One region of the Duganella zoogloeoides genome, then DNA from elsewhere that is predicted to be linked to it. Evidence: predicted binding sites of a transcription regulator. Region 1 holds the regulator's gene; each other region holds the start of a gene.
The links. The regulator LexA, encoded in region 1, represses DNA repair genes until DNA is damaged. The targets are predictions, from matches to a motif close to ACTGTATNNNNATACAGT.
Positions count from the first base shown of each region.

Region 2: the regulator LexA is predicted to act here: its motif matches at 2,855-2,872, upstream of recA (recombinase RecA).
Region 3: the regulator LexA is predicted to act here: its motif matches at 2,050-2,067, upstream of SR858_RS22675 (DNA topoisomerase IV subunit B).

Region 1 is NZ_CP140152.1:1,351,689-1,357,953, forward strand. Features, by position in the region: gene purF (amidophosphoribosyltransferase) at 1-661, shown strand, start outside; gene SR858_RS05945 (cystathionine gamma-synthase family protein) at 668-1,912, shown strand; gene lexA (transcriptional repressor LexA) at 1,944-2,582, opposite strand; gene SR858_RS05955 (DUF5695 domain-containing protein) at 2,735-3,550, opposite strand; gene rpsF (30S ribosomal protein S6) at 3,706-4,095, shown strand; gene priB (primosomal replication protein N) at 4,114-4,419, shown strand; gene rpsR (30S ribosomal protein S18) at 4,435-4,725, shown strand; gene rplI (50S ribosomal protein L9) at 4,760-5,212, shown strand; gene SR858_RS05980 (replicative DNA helicase) at 5,331-6,265, shown strand, end outside.
Region 2 is NZ_CP140152.1:264,690-270,954, forward strand. Features, by position in the region: gene SR858_RS01205 (sodium:solute symporter family protein) at 1-193, opposite strand, end outside; gene SR858_RS01210 (DUF4212 domain-containing protein) at 190-453, opposite strand; gene SR858_RS01215 (sensor histidine kinase) at 467-2,008, opposite strand; gene SR858_RS01220 (response regulator) at 2,005-2,715, opposite strand; gene recA (recombinase RecA) at 2,921-4,024, shown strand; gene recX (recombination regulator RecX) at 4,107-4,562, shown strand; gene sucC (ADP-forming succinate--CoA ligase subunit beta) at 5,033-6,202, shown strand; gene sucD (succinate--CoA ligase subunit alpha) at 6,216-6,265, shown strand, end outside.
Region 3 is NZ_CP140152.1:5,134,443-5,140,707, forward strand. Features, by position in the region: gene dapA (4-hydroxy-tetrahydrodipicolinate synthase) at 1-260, shown strand, start outside; gene SR858_RS22660 (hypothetical protein) at 257-817, shown strand; gene SR858_RS22665 (TorF family putative porin) at 885-1,637, opposite strand; gene SR858_RS22670 (hypothetical protein) at 1,651-1,899, opposite strand; gene SR858_RS22675 (DNA topoisomerase IV subunit B) at 2,106-4,103, shown strand; gene parC (DNA topoisomerase IV subunit A) at 4,115-6,265, shown strand, end outside.

The sequences.
Region 1 (6,265 bases):
AGGCCTGGCCGACGATATCGACGTCGTCATGCCGATTCCCGATTCGTCGCGTCCGGCTGCCATCCAGCTGGCGCTGGCGCTGGGCAAGGAATACCGCGAAGGCTTCATTAAAAACCGCTACATCGGCCGTACCTTCATCATGCCGGGCCAGGCCGCGCGCAAGAAATCCGTGCGCCAGAAGCTCAATGCGATTCCTGACGAGTTCAAGGACAAGGTCGTGCTGCTGGTGGATGACTCCATCGTGCGCGGCACCACCAGCCGCGAGATCGTGCAGATGGCGCGCGACTCGGGCGCCAAGAAAGTGATCTTTGCGTCGGCCGCGCCACCGGTGATCTACCCGAACGTTTACGGCATCGACATGCCTACCCGCGACGAGCTGATCGCCCACGGTCGCACGGTGGAAGAAGTGTGCCGCGAGATCACCGCCGACGCCCTGGTGTACCAAGACATCGATGCGCTCAAGCAGGCCATTTCCGACGTCAACCCGGCGCTGACCAGTTTTGAGGCGTCGTGCTTCGACGGCGTGTACATCACCGGCGACGTCAGCCGCGAGTACCTGGACAAGCTGGAAAACGAGCGCAACAACCCGACCAAGGCCGCCAAGCCGGAAGATGCGGGCCGTTCGCAGCTGAACCTGAACCTGGCCGCCGCCGAGGGCTGATCGTCCATGACAGACAAGAAAAACTACGGCTTTACCACCACCATCCTGCACAACGACCGCCAGAAGGGCATCGAGCACGGATCGCTGCACAAGCCGATCCATACGTCGGTCGCGTTCGGCTATGCCGATGCGCGCCAGCTGGCTTCGGTATTCCAGGGCAAGGAGCCGGGCTTCCGCTACGGGCGCCAGGGCAACCCCACCATCGCCGCGCTCGAAGACAAGGTGAACAAGATGGAGCAGGGCGTCGGCACGATCTGCTTCGCCACCGGCATGGGCGCGATCGGCGCCGTGTTCCAGGCGCTGCTGCGCACGGGCGACCACGTGGTGTCGTCGTCGTTCCTGTTTGGTAACACCAACAGCCTGTGGCAAACCACCATGGCGCAGGGCGTGGGCGTGTCGTTTGTCGATGCCACCGATGTTGCCAATGTCGAGGCGGCGATCACCGACAACACCCGCGTGGTATTTGTCGAAACCATCGCCAACCCGCGCACGCAGGTGGCGGACCTCAAGCGCATTGGCGAAATGTGCCAGGCGCGCGGCATCCTGTACGTGGTCGACAACACCATGACCACGCCGTATTTGTTCCGGCCGAAATCGGTCGGTGCCGGCCTGGTGGTCAATGCGCTGACCAAGTCGATCGGCGGCCACGGCAATGCACTCGGCGGCAGCCTGACCGACACTGGCGCGTATGACTGGACCCGGTTCCCCAACATCTACGAGAACTACAAGAAGGCGGCGCCGCTGCAGTGGGGCCTGGCGCAAATCCGCGCCAAGGCGCTGCGCGACTTCGGTTCGTCCCTGGCGCCCGAGGCGGCGCACCACATTGCCGTCGGCGCCGAAACCCTGGCGCTGCGCATGGAACGCACCAGCAGCAACGCGCTGGCGCTGGCCACATTGCTGGAATCGGACGAGCGGGTGGCGGCGGTGTACTACCCGGGCCTGGCGTCGCATCCGCAGCATGGCATCAGTTCCGAGCTGTTCCACAAGCACGGCTCGCTGCTGAGCTTTGAATTGAAGGATGGCATCGATTGCTTCGATTTCCTCAATCGCCTCAAGCTGGCGATCCCGGCGTCGAACCTTGGTGACACGCGCACCCTGATCATCCCGGTGGCGCACACGATCTTCTTTGAAATGGGTGCCGAACGGCGTGCATCGATGGGGATTGCGGAGTCGCTGATACGGGTGTCGGTCGGCATCGAGGATGAGGGCGACCTGCTGGAAGACTTCAGCTGCGCGCTGGAAGGTTGTTAAAACAATGGACCGCCGCGGCGGTCCATATTTTTTAGTGCCAGGTGCGCATCAGCCCTACTGCCAGGCCTTCCAGTGCAAACTCGTCCGCCTCGGGATCGACCTTGATGATCTTGAACTCCGGGTTCTCCGGCAGCAGTTCCACCAGCGAACCGGTCTTGCGATAGCGCTTGACCGTTACCTCGTTGCCGATGCGCGCCACCACGATCTGGCCATTCTTGGCGCTGTCGATTTTTTTCACGGCCAGCAGGTCGCCATCCATGATGCCGGCGTCACGCATCGATTCGCCGCGCACCTTGAGCAGGTAGTCGGGCTTGGCCGAGAACATGGCGGGATCGACGCTGTAGTTCGCCTCGAGGTTTTCCTGCGCCAAAATCGGCGAGCCGGCAGCCACGCGGCCGATCAGCGGCAGCGACATCATCAGCGCGGCAGGCATCTTGGCGGTAGAAGGCTCGGCATGGACACCGAGCAGGCGGATGCCACGCGAGGTGCCGGCCGCGATTTCAATCGCGCCCTTGCGCGCCAGCGCCTGCAAGTGTTCCTCGGCGGCGTTGGCCGACTTGAAGCCCAGTTCGTTGGCAATCTCGGCGCGCGTGGGCGGGAAGCCGGTGTTTTCGATGGCGTCCTTGATCAGATTGAGAATTTGTTCCTGGCGTGCGGTGAGCTTGATCATGGGCGTGGTCAGTAAAAAAATGGGCTGTGTATATAGACAGTCTGTATTTTTGTACAGTATGACCGCCAATGCAAGGGAATTTCTTGCTTTGAGCGAAATAATGTGAAAAAAGTTGTTGCACAGGGGAGCCTGCCGCGCTCCCCTATGAGAAATCAGCGCGTTGCCCCTTGCGGCTGGATCACGAATCGCACGCCGATGTCACGTTTGGCGCCCGGTTTGAGGGTAAACCCGCTGGTCACCCAGCTGGCGTACTGTTCGCCCTGCAGTTGCCCGCTCGGCATGGCTTGCCAGCTATCGAGCGGGGTGCGGCCGTCCGGTTGCAGCCGCAGCCCCGGCGCCTCGCCGTTCGCGCGCGCCACTTCCACCGAGCCCAGCGTGCCCGGGCGCGGCTTGACGGTGCTGCTGCTGGCCCGCCGTTCCTCGGCAGAGGCGCCGAAGCCTTGTTGTTCGAACACCATCGGCATGCTGGCGGACACCACCTGCACCGGTTGCCGTCCCCGGTTGATCAGCGTAAAGCGCAGCACCAGCGTGCCGCGTTCGTTGAGCCAGCGCCGTTCCACTGCCAGCGGCACGCTAGCGCCCAAGTCGGCGCCCATGCTTGCGCTGATATCGGCAGCGGCCAGCGCCCGGCCTGCCGGCAGTTCGCGGATCGGCCGGCGCGCCGCGAACGAGGTGTAGGAGCGCTGCGCGCCATTGCCGGTGCGGACGGTCAGGGCCAAGTCACCGAGGTGGCGGTAGCCATTGCCCTGGCGCGCATCTTCGCGCGGGCCGGGCACGAAATCGAAGCTGGGGTCGAGCACGGGCGTGAGGCGCGCCAGGGTCTGGGTGTCGGTGCGCAGTGCGAACAGCAGGGCGGGGGTGCTGTAGGCGCGGGTCTTGATGGGCGCCGGTTCGTGTGGTGCGGCAGCCAGGCCGGGCGGAGAGAACAGCAGGGCGGACAGCGCCGCAAGTGCCATCAGATGCTTCATGATCATGTTCCCAGGACAAGAAAATCGCACTGTAGCACCGGCAACACCAGGCTGGCGTTCCGCTGAAAAAGCTGCTATAGTCGCGGGCTTACCTCTTCCCACACCTGTCTTGACGCCAGGGTGGGCTATATTCACAAGTCCTTAAGGGAGTTTTCATGCGTCACTACGAAATCGTATTTATCGTCCACCCGGACCAGAGCGAGCAAGTGCCCGCGATGATCGAACGTTACAAAACCACTGTAACGACCCGCGGTGGCTCCGTGCACCGTGTTGAAGATTGGGGCCGTCGTCAGATGGCTTACTCGATCCAGAAACTGGCCAAAGCACACTACATCTGCCTGAACATCGAATGCGACAACGAGACCCTGGTCGAGCTGGAAACCGCATTCAAATTCAATGATGCCGTGCTGCGTCACCTGACCGTCAAGCTGAAGAAAGCGGAAACCGCTCCTTCGCCAATGATGAAGTCGGTACAACGTGAAGATGCTGCCAAATCGCATCGCACCGAAGCCCCAGCAGCTGCTCCAGCTCCTGCCGCAGCCTAATTGTTTCAAGGAACCGAGCTGAACCAGCTCCAGTTCACTGCCCTCATTGCCGAACGTGACGCTTTGCGTTATACCCCGGCAGGCATGCCGATCATCAATGCTGTACTCCAGCATCGGTCGCAGCAAATGGAGGCGGGAATCGCCAGGTTGAGCGAGTTTGAAATTGCTGCGGTTGCCGCAGGCGAGATTTCAGGCAAGTTCAACGCGGCGCCGCTGGGCGGGGTGTACCAGTTCACCGGTTTCCTGAACAAGAAGACGCGCAATAGCAAAAGCCTGGTGTTTCACATCATTGATTTTAGTGCTGTCACGGACAGCTCAATTTAAATACAGGAGCCTCACATGGCATTCGGTAAAAAGTTCGACAAAAACAAGCTCAAGCTTAAAGAAAAGCGTAAGCAACAAAACCCACTGTTCAAGCGCAAGAAGTTCTGCCGCTTCACCGCCGCTGGCGTTGAGCAAGTGGACTACAAAGACGTAGACACCCTGAAAGACTTCGTCCAGGAAAATGGCAAGATCATGCCAGCACGTCTGACCGGCACCAAGGCGCACTACCAGCGTCAAGTGGACACCGCGATCAAGCGCGCCCGTTATCTGGCCCTGCTGCCATACACCGATCTGCACCACGCTTAATTGCGTAGTTTAGACAAGCATCTGGAGAAGAACTATGCAAATCATTCTGTTGGAAAAAGTCGTTAACCTGGGCAACCTGGGTGAAGTCGTTAAAGTCAAAGACGGTTACGCACGTAACTTCCTGATCCCGCAAAAAATGGCTCGCCGCGCTACCGCTGCTGCCGTTGCGGAATTCGAAGTCAAGCGCGCTGAACTGGAAAAAGCTGCTGCCGCCAAGCTGGCTGCTGCACAAGCTCAAGGCGAGAAACTGAACGGCATGACCGTGACCGTTTCGCAAAAAGCTGGTGTTGACGGCCGTCTGTTCGGCTCGGTCACCAACTTCGACATCGCTGAAGCGCTGACCAAAGTTGGTTTCGCTGTCGAGAAATCGGCTGTGCGCCTGCCAACCGGTCCTCTGAAGACCACCGGCGAGTTCCCAGTGAGCGTTGCTCTGCACACCGACGTGATCGCTGAAGTGACCGTTGCTGTTGTAGGCGAAGCTGCCTAATACTTGCATGGGTTTCGGCCTGTCAAGTAAGCAATACCATTAAAAAAAGCCGGGTTCGCCCGGCTTTTTTTCGCCCCGTTTTTTTTGTTGCACTGCCTAAGCAGGTATAATTCGCGCCATGAACGCCCCCTCCGATCCGCAAGTCGATTCGCTCCGCGTCCCGCCGCATTCCATCGAAGCAGAACAGTCCGTCATTGGCGGCCTGCTGCGCGATAACGCCGCGTTCGACCGTATCGCCGACATGATGAACCCGGACGATTTCTACCGTTACGATCATCGCATCATCTTCGAACAGATCGTCAAGATGATCAACGCGTCCAAGCCGGCCGACGTGATCACCGTATTCGAAACGCTGACGCAACTGGGCAAGGCCGACGACGTTGGCGGCCTGATGTACCTGAACGCGATGGCGCAAAACACGCCATCGGCAGCGAATATCCGCCGCTATGCCGAGATCGTGCGCGATCGCTCGATCCTGCGCCAGCTGATCACCGTGGCCGACGAAATTTCGGGCCAGGCGTTCAGCCCGCAAGGCAAGGAAGTCAAGCAGATGCTCGACGAGGCCGAATCGAAGATTTTCGCCATTGCCGAGCAGGGCGCGCGCGGCGCCGCCGGCTGGCTCGCAGTGCAGCCGCTGCTCACGCAGGTGGTCGAGCGCATCGACGAACTGTATTCGCGCGACAACCAGTCCGAGATTACCGGCGTGCCCACCGGCTTTATCGACCTCGACCGCATGACATCGGGCCTGCAGGGCGGCGACCTGGTCATCGTGGCCGGTCGTCCGTCGATGGGTAAAACCGCGTTTTCGGTCAACATCGGCGAGAACGTCGCGATCGAAGCCGGCTTGCCGGTGGCAATCTTCTCGATGGAGATGGGCGGCGCCCAGCTGGCCATGCGTATGCTCGGTTCAGTCGGCCAGCTCGACCAGCACCGCCTGCGTACCGGCCGCCTCAACGACGAAGACTGGCCGCGCCTGACGCATGCCATTCAAAAGATGAACGACGCCCAGTTGTTCATCGACGAAACCCCGGCGCTGAACCCGATCGAGATGCG
Region 2 (6,265 bases), 1.1 Mb from region 1:
CGTTGGACGTGCGGCTCAGCACCCCCAAGATCGCGTACAGCACGATGGTGGCAAACATGAACAGGTAGCCGATCCAGATGCGCGGCATGCCTTCCTGTTCCAGCAGCGTGAGGGAAAGCAAAAAACCGCCGAAGCCGGCGGTAAACAGCAGGTAGTAGCGCCGTAGTTTGCTGGCGAAGCTGCGCTCTGTCATGGTTTGATCCTGGCTGCGGCACGGGCCTGGCGGTCGAGCCGGCGCATGCGCCAGGCATAGAAGCCGATGATGGCCAGGTACACCAGCGAGGCGCCTTGCGCGGCGAGATAAAACGACAGCGGCCAGCCGAAGATCGACAGGTTGTTCAGTTCGCGCGCAAAAAACGCCGCGCAAAACGTGGTGATCAGCCACAGCAGCAATAACCAGCCGGTCATGCGGCGGGTTTGCTGCCAGTGGTGGCGGCGGATGGTTTTATCCATGCTTTATCCCTGGTTAACCAAAGTGGGGCGCCTCATCGGGCGCATCTGGCGGATCGGCTGGCAGCGGGAAGGTCAGGCGGAACAGGCTGCCCGGCAGCTTGGCCAGTTGTGCGCGCGGATTGTTGAATACATCCACTTCGGCGCCGTGCTGCTGGGCGATTTCGCGCACGATGGCCAGGCCCAGGCCGCTGCCTTCGGCAGTGTTGCCGAGGATGCGGTAAAACCGCTCGAACACGCGGGTGCGCTCGGCCGGCGGAATGCCGGGGCCCGTGTCTTCCACTTCCAGCAGCGCATGGTCGTCGATATCGACGCGCACCCGCACGGTAACGCTGCCGCCGGCCGGCGTGTAGCGCAGCGCGTTGTCGATCAGGTTGGACAGCAGCTCGCGCAGCATGGTCGGATCGCCGGCGATGTGCACCGGTGCCGGCGGCTCTTCGTAGCCGAGGTCGATCTGCTGGACGAACGACGCTTGCACCCAGTCGTGCACGGTGCTGCGCGCCAGCGCCGACAGCTCCAGTTGCACCATGCTGGAGCCAGCCTGCGGCTGGTTTTCCGCGCGGGCCAGGGCCAGCAGCTGGTTGACCAGCCGCGTGGCCGATTCCGAACTCTTGGCCAGTTGCTCGAGCGAGCGGTGGATTTCGTCGCTGTCGGTCTGGCGCAGCGCCAGCTCGGACTGCATGCGCATGCCGGCCAGCGGCGTGCGCATCTGGTGCGCGGCGTCGGCAATAAAGCGTTTTTGCATCTCGATGGTGTGGCCTAGCCGTTCGAGCATTTCGTTGAGCGAACCGACCAGCGGCGAAATTTCCTCCGGCACCAGGTTAGCCGCGATGGGGCTGAGGTCGTCCGACCCGCGTGCGCGTATGCGTTCCTGCAACTGCGCCAACGGAGAGAGCCCGCGCGACAGCGCAAACCACACCAGGGCCAGCACGATGGGCAGGATGATGAACTGCGGCAGGATCACGCCCTTGATGATCTCGTTGGCGAGCTGGGCGCGCTTTTCCAGTGTTTCGGCCACTTGTACCAGCGCCAGCGGCGGATGGGGCGAGGGGGCGCTGTCGCTGGGTTCGACGCGGATGTGGATGTAGGCGACGCGCACCGGCGTGCCGTGCATGGTGTCGTTGCGGAAGCGCACGCTGCCGGCGCGGGCCTGGTCTTCGTCGGGATCGCTGCCGGGGTGGGGCAGGTCGCGGTCGCCGTCGATGGCGTCGCCGCGCGGCCCGAGGATCTGGAAATAGATGTTATCGACATCGTCGGCGCGCAGGATGTCGCGCGCGGCGCCGGACAAACCACGGATCAGCTTGCCATCGACCGAGCGCACCTGCTGCGCCAGCACGGTCACGCTGTCTTCCAGCGCATGGTCGAACGGTTGGTTGGCGATCGACTTGGCCACCAGGTACGTAATCGCGATGCTCATCGGCCACAGCAGCAGCAGCGGCGCCAGCATCCAGTCGAGGATCTCGCCGAACAGCGAGCGTTGCATGCTCTCGTCGGGCTCGACGACAGGCGGCTGGTACTCGGGGGCGTCGTCTCCCGCGTCGGCCGCCCGGTCGCTCACTTGACCGCGTCTCCGGCGTCGACGGCGACAGCCTTCGCTTCAGAATATTTTTCCAGGCAATAGCCGAGGCCGCGCACGGTGACGATGCGCACGCCGCCCACCTCGATCTTCTTGCGCAGCCGGTGCACATACACCTCGATGGCGTTGTTGCTCACCTCTTCTCCCCATTCGCACAGGTGATCGACCAGTTGCTCCTTGGAAACCAGGCGGCCGGTGCGGGCCAGCAGAATTTCCAGCAAGCCCAGCTCGCGCGCCGACAGGTCCAGCATCTGCTCGTTGATATAGGCGCTGCGGCCCACCTGGTCGTACGACAGCGGACCGTGCTTGATCACGGTGGCGCCACCGCCCGCGCCACGGCGGGTGAGGGCGCGCACCCGCGCTTCGAGTTCCGACAGCGCAAACGGCTTGGCCATGTAGTCGTCGGCGCCCAGGTCGAGGCCGTTGACACGCTGCTCGATCGAATCGGCGGCGGTCAGGATCAGCACCGGCAGCAGCGAACCGCGCGAGCGCAAGCGGCGCAGCACTTCCAGACCCGACAGCTTGGGCAGGCCCAGGTCGAGGATCAACAGATCGAATTCCTGGGTGGAGAGGGCGGTATCGGCCTCCTGGCCGTTGCGCACGCAATCGATGGCGTAGCCGGACTGGCGCAGCGAGCGGGTGAGCCCGTCGGCGAGAACGCCGTCATCTTCGGCAAGTAATATACGCATGTGGATACTCCGGGTGCACTGGGGCAAAGACTCAAGCCGGTATTGTGTTGGATTTTTTGCTTGCTGGCGAATTTTTGCACGGCGCCCGGGCGCCGCCAAAATTAATCGACATTTCAATCAAATCGCGCTTGCGCTTATCACTGTTTTTTTATACAGTACTACCTGTACCGACAAATTGTCACCACCAACTGGTTGAAAGCACATTATGGACGATAAAAAAGCTGTAGTACCCGCATCCGAGAAAGCCAAGGCGCTGGCCGCCGCGCTGGCTCAGATTGAGAAGCAGTTCGGCAAAGGTTCCGTCATGCGCATGGATGCCAGTGCGCCGATCGAAGAAGTACAGGTGGTCTCCACCGGTTCGCTGGGCCTGGACGTGGCGCTGGGCGTCGGCGGCCTGCCGCGCGGTCGCGTGGTGGAAATCTACGGCCCTGAATCCTCGGGCAAAACCACGCTCACCTTGCAAACCATCGCGGAAATGCAAAAACTGGGCGGCACCTGCGCGTTTATCGACGCCGAGCACGCACTGGACGTCACGTACGCGCAAAAGCTGGGCGTCAACCTGAGCGATCTGCTGATCTCGCAACCGGACACCGGCGAACAAGCGCTGGAAATCTGCGACGCCCTGGTGCGTTCCGGTTCGGTGGACATGGTCGTGATCGACTCGGTCGCCGCGCTGACCCCGCGCGCCGAGATCGAAGGCGACATGGGCGATTCGCTGCCAGGTTTGCAGGCACGTTTGATGTCGCAAGCACTGCGCAAGCTTACCGGTTCGATCAACCGCACCAACACCCTGGTCATCTTCATCAACCAGATCCGCATGAAAATCGGCGTCATGTTCGGCAGCCCGGAAACCACCACCGGCGGTAACGCGCTGAAGTTCTACGCCTCCGTGCGCCTGGACATCCGCCGTACCGGTTCGATCAAGTCCGGCGACGAAGTCATCGGTAACGAAACCAAGGTCAAGGTCGTCAAGAACAAGATCGCGCCACCGTTCAAGGAAGCGCACTTCGACATCCTGTACGGCGCCGGCACCTCGCGCGAAGGCGAAATCCTGGACCTGGGCGTGGAAGCGAAGATCGTCGAGAAATCGGGTTCGTGGTACAGCTACAACGGCGAACGCGTCGGCCAAGGCAAGGACAACGCCCGCATCTTCCTGCAAGAGCGCCCGCAACTGGCGTGGGAAATCGAAAACCGCGTGCGCGAATCGCTGGGCGTACGCTCGCTGCCGCCACTGGCGCCAGTGGCCGCTGAAAAGCCTGATACTGTCGTCAAGCTCAAGCCTTCCAAGGGCGAAGCTGACGCGGCGTAAGTCTTAACAGTTAGCAGTCGAGCCGTCACCCCCCCGCTTTCGCGAGGGTGACGGTTCTCACCTCAAAGTTCAGAGGTTCCCCATGCCCCGTCCCCCCCTCAGCCTCAAAGGTCGCGCCCTGCGCTACCTGTCCCAGCGCGAGCACAGCCGTCTCGAACTGTCACGCAAGCTCGCACGCTATGCCGAAGACACCGACGACATCGACGCCTTGCTCGACCTGCTCGAAAAAAACAACTGGCTGTCGCAAGAACGTTTTTCCGAATCGCTGATCCACCGCCGTTCTGCCCGCTTTGGCAACGCCCGCATCATGGCCGAGCTGCAAAGCCACGGCGTACAGGGCGAAGCGCTGCAAGGCCTCAAGGAAAGCCTGGCCGACACCGAGACCGCGCGCTGCTGCGAGATCTGGGAACGCAAGTTCGGCGAAGTGGCCACCGACCCCGAAGGACGCAACAAGCAAATGCGCTTCCTGCTGCAACGCGGCTTCTCCCAGCGCGCCATTCGCACCGCCATGAAGGGTACGGCCGATTTCGACCAGTGATTGCCGATATTTCCAGTGTGAATGCCTGTAAATACCCCTGCCAGCGCCAACGGTTTATCGCCAGATGTCATATGACACGTATCAACTCGGTCTGGGGTGTGCTACACTTTTACGGTTTTTGCAGCACCGTGGGTGCGGTGGTTGTCCGTAGAAGCTACGACAACGTATATTTTTTATAAGAGAAATGTACAGGGCTGCTAACTAATCATGCCGCGCGAGCGGTATTCATCTTATGTCATTGTCGATTCCTGTTCCTCGTCGTGCGTCCCGCACGCGCGCGATCGCCGCCAGAGCGTGTACACGCCATGGCGGACCGCATGGTATCGATGCCGGTTACACCCTCCTCATGCACCCCCCGATTTGCCTTGCCGCCAGTACGATCAGCGACCGGGCCATAGTTTTACCCGAGCATCACACTATTCCGCAGTCTTAATCGATTTTTACACATCAGCATCAGAAGGGAAGCCAGCATGAAGATCCATGAGTATCAAGGCAAAGAAATCCTCCGGAAATACGGAGTGACGGTACCACGCGGTATTCCGTGCCTGTCCGTCGACGAGGCAGTAAAAGCTGCTGAAACCTTGGGCGGCCCGGTCTGGGTTGTAAAAGCACAAATCCACGCCGGTGGCCGTGGTAAAGGCGGCGGCGTGAAAGTCGCAAAATCGCTGGAACAAGTTAAAGAATTCTCCGAGCAAATCCTGGGCATGCAACTGGTCACGCACCAGACCGGTCCAGAAGGCCAAAAAGTACGTCGCCTGCTGATCGAAGAAGGCGCAGACATCAACAAGGAACTGTACGTATCGCTGGTCACCGACCGCGTATCGCAGCGCGTTGTTCTGATGGCCTCGTCGGAAGGCGGCATGGACATCGAAGAAGTGGCTGAATCGCACCCGGAACTGCTGCACTCGATCGCCATCGATCCAAAAGTCGGCCTGACCGACGCCGAAGCTGCCGGCATCGCCGCCAAGATCGGCGTACCAGAAGCCTCGATCCCTGACGCCGTCACCAACCTGCAAGGCCTGTACAAAGCCTACTGGGAAACCGACTCGTCGCTGGCCGAAATCAACCCGCTGATCCTGACCGGTTCGGGCAAGGTTATCGCCCTGGACGCCAAGTTCAACTTCGATGCCAACGCACTGTTCCGTCAACCGGAAATCGTCGCTTACCGCGATCTGGACGAAGAAGATCCAGCTGAAGTCGAAGCGTCGAAATTCGACCTCGCTTACATCTCGCTCGACGGCAACATCGGCTGCCTGGTGAACGGCGCCGGCCTGGCCATGGCCACCATGGACACCATCAAGCTGTTCGGCGGCGAGCCGGCCAACTTCCTCGACGTCGGCGGTGGCGCCACGGCTGAGAAAGTGACCGAAGCCTTCAAGATCATGCTGAAAAACCCAGGCCTGAAAGCCATCCTGGTGAACATCTTCGGTGGCATCATGCGTTGCGACGTGATCGCCGAAGGCGTGATCACCGCAGTGAAAGCCGTGTCGCTGAACGTGCCGCTGGTCGTGCGCATGAAGGGCACCAACGAAGATCTGGGCAAGAAGATGCTGGCCGATTCCGGTCTGCCGATCATCGCAGCCGACACCATGGAAGAAGCAGCGAAGAGCGTTGTTGCAGCTGCTGCCGGTCAAGCTTAATTAAGGAATCACTATGTCCATTCTGATCAATAAAGATACCAAAGTCGTCACCCAAGGTATTAC
Region 3 (6,265 bases), 2.5 Mb from region 1:
TCTACGACCTGGTCCACGCCGGCCACCTGGCCGAGGCGATGACCGTGTTCGACCACCTGCTGCCGGTGATCCGTTTGCTGTTCTCGGAGCCGAATCCCGCGCCCCTGAAAGCCGCGCTGGCCATGCAGGGATTGCTGCGCGACGAGCTGCGCCTGCCCATGACGCCAGCCAGCGATAACTGCCGCACCCAATTGGCCGCCGCGCTGGCGGCGCTGGACGCCATACCGGCGTATCATTCTCTGGAGGAGGTAACCGCATGATCGTCGCACTCACCGGTAACACCGAACACGATGGCAACCACGCCGTCTCCGACCTGGCCGAGGAACTGGCGCTGCTACGGGTAGCCGCCGGCAACCGGGTGCTGCTGGTCTGCCCCGAACCCTGCGCCTACGATCCCCAGCTCTACGACGACCTGGTGATCGACGCCTCGCGCAATGAAGAGCGCGATGAGGCATCGCTGGCCGGCGCCGCTGTCATCGTCGCGCTGCTGCGCCGCGCCGACCTTCAACACCCTGACCACCAGGATCACGCGGCGCTGCTGGCCCGCCTGCGCGCTGCCAGCGCGGCCAACCCCGGCGCCCGGGTGCTGGTCACCGTGGCCCACGGCAGCGAACCGCTCACGCCGCACCAGACCGGGTGCCTGCTGGTGTTCGTGGCGCAGCTGCCCGGCGCGCGCCTGGCCGACACTTTAGTGCTCGACCACGACACTTACCATACACACCACAGCGCCTTCGAGGCGGACGCCTACAAGACCGCCAACGTGCTGTGCGCGCCCGAGGTACGCCACCTGTATCGCCAGGTGTTCAGCAGCAGATAAGCAACAGATAAAAAAGCGGGCCGGGCGGGTGTTACCCCGCCCGGCCCGACCAAGGAAAATGCGCGGATCAGAAGGTCTTGCTGATGGTGAGCAGCAGCGCAGTCTTGCCGGTGAACTTGCCGTTGACCGGCGACGCATACGCGGTCTTGCTGGCGTTCGTCCCTACCACGGCCAGCGCACCGGTAACGATGCCGAAGTCTTTGGTCGCGCCCACTTTCCAGTCGGTGTAGTCGGCCGCTTGGTTGTTCTTCACCTCCTGATGGCCCGCATGCAGGTTGATGATGAAGCCCTCGCCTGCCTCGATATTGGCGCCCACGTCGAGGTAGCCGCTGTTCTTGCTGTCCACGAAGCCGAACAGGTTGGTCACCGCGTGCGAGTACTTGACGTACGCGGGACCGACACCGAGCTGGCCATACACCTCGGTGGTGTCGGCGTTGACAAAGCCGGCGACGTGTTTCAGGCCGTTCGACGGGTACACATAGGTCAGCACACCGACGTCATACGACACGGCATCGCTCACCTGCCCGCGCTTGCCGGCATAGAGGTCGAGCTCCACGTCGCCGTCGCCGCCGGCATCCTTGGTCCACTTGATCGACGACGTCCAGGCGCCGATATACAGGCCGGTGGGGTTGTTGACGTAATCAACGCCGCCCTGCACGGCCGGCTGCAGGCGTGTTTGCGAGATGCCGCGATAGCGGTAATCGGACACCACGGCGGCGTTGAAGCTGACCTCGTTATCGGGCCTGGCGGCTTCCTGGGCCTGCGCCGCATGGGCGGCAAAACCGGCGCACAGCACGGCGGCAAGTAGTAATTTGTTCATATTGCTCTTTCTATTAATAGTGGGATGTCTGGGTGAATCGCCCGAACTCCGCGCCGGGCAGCGACTGCATCACCGCGTCCATCACCGGCGCGACCATGGCCGCACCCACGCACAGCCACACCTTCATGCGGGTGCCGTGCTCGCAGATTTCGATGCGGATGAATTCGAGCGAATCGCCGCAGATGCGCGTGACCATGCGGCGTAACTGGGTGACCGATGCGGTATCGACCTTGAGCGTCATCACGCAAGGGAAGTGATTCATGGCGGCTCCGATGAGGGTTAAGCGATGGAGCCAGCTTATCGGGCAGCCCGTAAAAACGGTCTAAAAAGACGGGGGCCTCTTGTAAACATCGTGTATAAATTGCCGCTGTTTGCTCCGGTTGAGGATAGAATACGCAAACACGCGCAATTAGCTGTACATATACCCAGTACATAAACCCAGTATCGACATTATCAGCTTGATCACGTATGGCCACTAAAAAACCAGTTTCCGACTATAGCGAATCATCCATCCGGGTCCTCAAGGGCCTGGAACCAGTCAAGCAGCGCCCGGGCATGTACACGCGCACCGAGAACCCGCTGCACATCATCCAGGAAGTCATCGACAATGCCTCGGACGAAGCACTGGGCGGCCACTGCAAGAACATCATCGTTACCCAGAACGCCGACGGCAGCATCACGGTGGAGGACGACGGCCGCGGCATTCCGGTCGGATTGCACCCGGAAGAAGGCGTGCCGACGGTGGAAATCGTGTTCACGCGCCTGCACGCGGGCGGTAAATTCGACAAGGGTTCGGGCGGCGCGTACGCGTTCTCGGGCGGTTTGCACGGCGTGGGCGTCTCCGTCACCAACGCGCTGTCCAAGCGCCTGGAGATTACCGTCTGGCGCAAGGAACCCAATGGCACCGGCCTGCACCACCTGGTGTTCGAGCATGGCGACGTGGTCGAGCCGCTCACTTCGGTGGTCGCGCCGCGCGACGGCAAGAAGTCCGGCACCCGCGTGACCGCCTGGCCCGATGCCAAGTACTTCGACTCGCCGGCCATCTCGCAAACCGAGCTGCAACGCCTGCTGCGCTCTAAGGCCGTGCTGCTGCCGGGCGTCACCGTTACGCTCACCAATGCCAAGACCGGTGAATCGCAGACCTGGCAGTACAACGACGGCCTGCGCGGCTATCTGACCGAAGCGCTGGCCCAGGCCACCGATGGTGAAACCCTGATCCCGCTGTTCGAAGGCGCGCAGTTTGCCGGCCCCGATGCCGAAGGTTTTGCCGAAGGCGAAGGTGCGGCATGGGTGGTGGCGTGGACCGAGCAAGGCGCGGTAGTGCGCGAATCGTACGTCAACCTGATCCCCACCCCCAACGGCGGCACCCACGAATCGGGCCTGCGCGACGGCCTGTATGGCGCCGTCAAGAACTTCGTCGAGATGCACTCGCTGCTGCCGAAAGGCGTCAAATTGCTGCCCGAAGACGTGTTTGCGCGCGTGTCGTTCGTATTGTCGGCCAAGGTGCTGGACCCGCAATTCCAGGGCCAGATCAAGGAGCGCCTCAATTCGCGCGATGCGGTGCGCCTAGTCTCCACCTACTCCAAGCCGGCGCTCGAGCTGTGGCTCAATCACCACGTCGATTACGGCAAAAAGCTGGCCGAACTGGTGATCAAGCAGGCGCAATCGCGTCTGCGCTCGTTGCAGAAAGTGGAAAAGAAAAAGTCGTCGGGCGTGGCGGTTTTGCCGGGCAAGCTGACCGACTGCGAATCGACCGATGTCACCCGCACCGAATTGTTCCTGGTCGAGGGTGACTCGGCCGGCGGTTCGGCCAAGATGGGCCGCGACAAGGAATTCCAGGCCATCCTGCCGCTGCGCGGCAAGGTACTGAACTCGTGGGAAACCGACCGTGACCGCCTGTTCGCCAACAACGAGATCCACGATATCTCGGTGGCGATCGGCGTCGATCCGCACAATGCCACCGATACCCCGGACCTGTCCGGTCTGCGCTACGGCAAAATCTGCATTCTTTCGGACGCGGACGTCGACGGCTCGCACATCCAGGTACTGCTGCTCACGCTGTTCTTCAAGCACTTCCCGGGCCTGATCGCCAACGGCAATATCTGCATCGCCCGCCCGCCTTTGTACCGCGTCGATGCGCCGGCGCGCGGCAAGAAGCCGATCCAGAAGCTGTATGCGCTCGACGCCGGCGAACTGGTGGCGATCGAGGACAAGCTGCGCAAGGACGGCTTGAAAGAAGGCGCCTGGTCGATCTCGCGCTTCAAGGGCCTGGGCGAGATGAACGCCGAGCAGTTGTGGGAAACCACGATGAACCCGGACACGCGCCGGCTGTTGCCAGTCGCCCTGGGCGAGTACGAGCACGGCGCCTCGGCCGCGCGTTTCAATATGCTGATGGGTAAAGGCGAAGCCGCCGCCCGCCGCGCCTGGATCGAAGAACACGGCAACGAAGCCGAAGCAGACATCTAATACGAACCACTATGACTCAAGCAAATCTCTTTGACGAATCGCTGCCGGACCCGGACGGCGCCCTGCCGCCGGGCGGCCCCACCGACGGCGGCGAAACCCTGACCCTGTCCACGTTTGCCGAACGCGCCTACCTCGATTACGCCATCTCGGTGGTCAAGGGCCGCGCCCTGCCCGACGTGTGCGACGGCCAGAAGCCGGTGCAGCGCCGCATCCTGTATGCGATGAACGAAATGGGACTGAACTCCACCGCCAAGCCGCGCAAATCGGCGACGGTGGTCGGCGACGTGCTCGGTAAATTGCACCCGCACGGCGACCAGTCGGTGTACGACGCCATGGTGCGCATGGCCCAGGATTTTTCCTTGCGCTATCCGCTGGTCGATGGCCAGGGCAACTTCGGTTCGCGCGACGGCGACGGCGCCGCTGCCATGCGCTACACCGAAGCGCGTTTGACGCCGATCGCCAAGGTGCTGATGGACGAGATCAATCTCGGCACCGTCGATTTCCAGGCCAACTACGACGGCTCCACCGAGGAACCGAGCCTGCTGCCGGCACGCCTGCCCATGGTGCTGCTCAACGGCGCCTCCGGTATCGCGGTCGGCCTGGCCACCGAGATCCCGTCGCACAACCTGACCGAAGTGGCGCAGGCGGCGGTGGCGATGATCAGGAATCCGAAAATTTCGCACGCCGAGTTGATGGCGCTGATCCCGGGGCCCGACTTCCCGGGCGGCGGCCAGATCATCACGACGGCCACGCAGATCAGCGATATGTACTCGTCCGGTCGCGGCAGCATGAAGGTGCGCGCACGCTGGAAGATCGAAGAACTGGCGCGCGGCCAGTGGCAGGCGGTCGTCAACGAACTGCCGCCCGGTACCTCGTCGCAAAAGGTGCTCGAGGAAATCGAGGAGCTGACCAATCCCAAGGTCAAGCTGGGCAAGAAGGCGCTGTCGCCGGAACAGCTGGCGCTCAAGTCCCTGATCCTCAATTCGCTCGACACCATCCGCGACGAATCGGGCCGCGCCGCGCCGGTGCGCCTGGTGTTCGAGCCGAAATCGAAGAACCAGGACCAGACCGAATTCATGCTGATGCTGCTCGCGCACACGTCGCTCGAGTCGTCGGCATCGATCAACCTGGTGATGATCGGCGGCGATGGCCGGCCGCGCCAGAAAGGGTTGACCGAGATTTTGCAGGAGTGGATCGAGTTCCGCTTCGCCACGGTCACCCGCCGCTCGCAATTCAAGCTGGGCAAGGTCGATGCGCGCATCCATATCCTCGAAGGCCGCGAGACGATTCTGCTCAATATCGATGAAGTGATCCACATCATCCGCAATTCGGACGAGCCGAAGTCCGCGCTGATGGAGCGCTTCCGCCTGTCCGAAATCCAGGCCGAAGACATCCTGGAAATCCGCCTGCGCCAGCTGGCGCGCCTGGAAGCGATCAAGATCCAGCAGGAACTGGCCGAACTGCGCAAGGAAAAAGGCACGCTTCAAGACCTGCTCGACAACCCATCGTCGATGAAACGCCTGATCATCAAGGAAATCGAGAACGATGCCAAGACCTATGGCGATGCCCGCCGTACCGTGATCGAAGAAGCGCAAAAAGCGGTCGTGGAACAGAAAGTGGTGGACGAACCGGTCACCGTGATCATCTCGGAAAAAGGCTGGATCCGCGCCCGCACCGGCGTGGGCCACGACGCCGGTCAATTCACCTTCAAGGCCGGCGATGCGCTGTATGGCGCTTTCGAATGCCGCACGGTGGACAACCTGCTTGCCTTCGGCAGCAACGGCAAGGTGTATTCGGTGCCAGTGGCAGCCTTGCCGAACGCGCGTGGCGACGGCGTGCCGGTCACCACCCTGATCGACCTGGCCACCGGCGCGCGCATCCTGCACTACTTCGCAGGCAGCGGCGCTACGCAACTGATGCTGACCACCAGCGCCGGTTTCGGCTTCATCGCCAAGGCGGCCGACATGGTCAGCCGCATCCGTGGCGGCAAATCGTTCATCACCCTGGACGAAGGCGACGTACCGCTGCCGCCATCTGTGGTCGGCCCGGAAGCTTCCGCCGTGGCAGCGCTGTCGGCCAATGCCCGCGTGCTGGTGTTTGGTCTGGACGAGATGAAGGTGCTGACCAACGGCGGTCGCGGCGTGATCGTGATGGAACTCGAA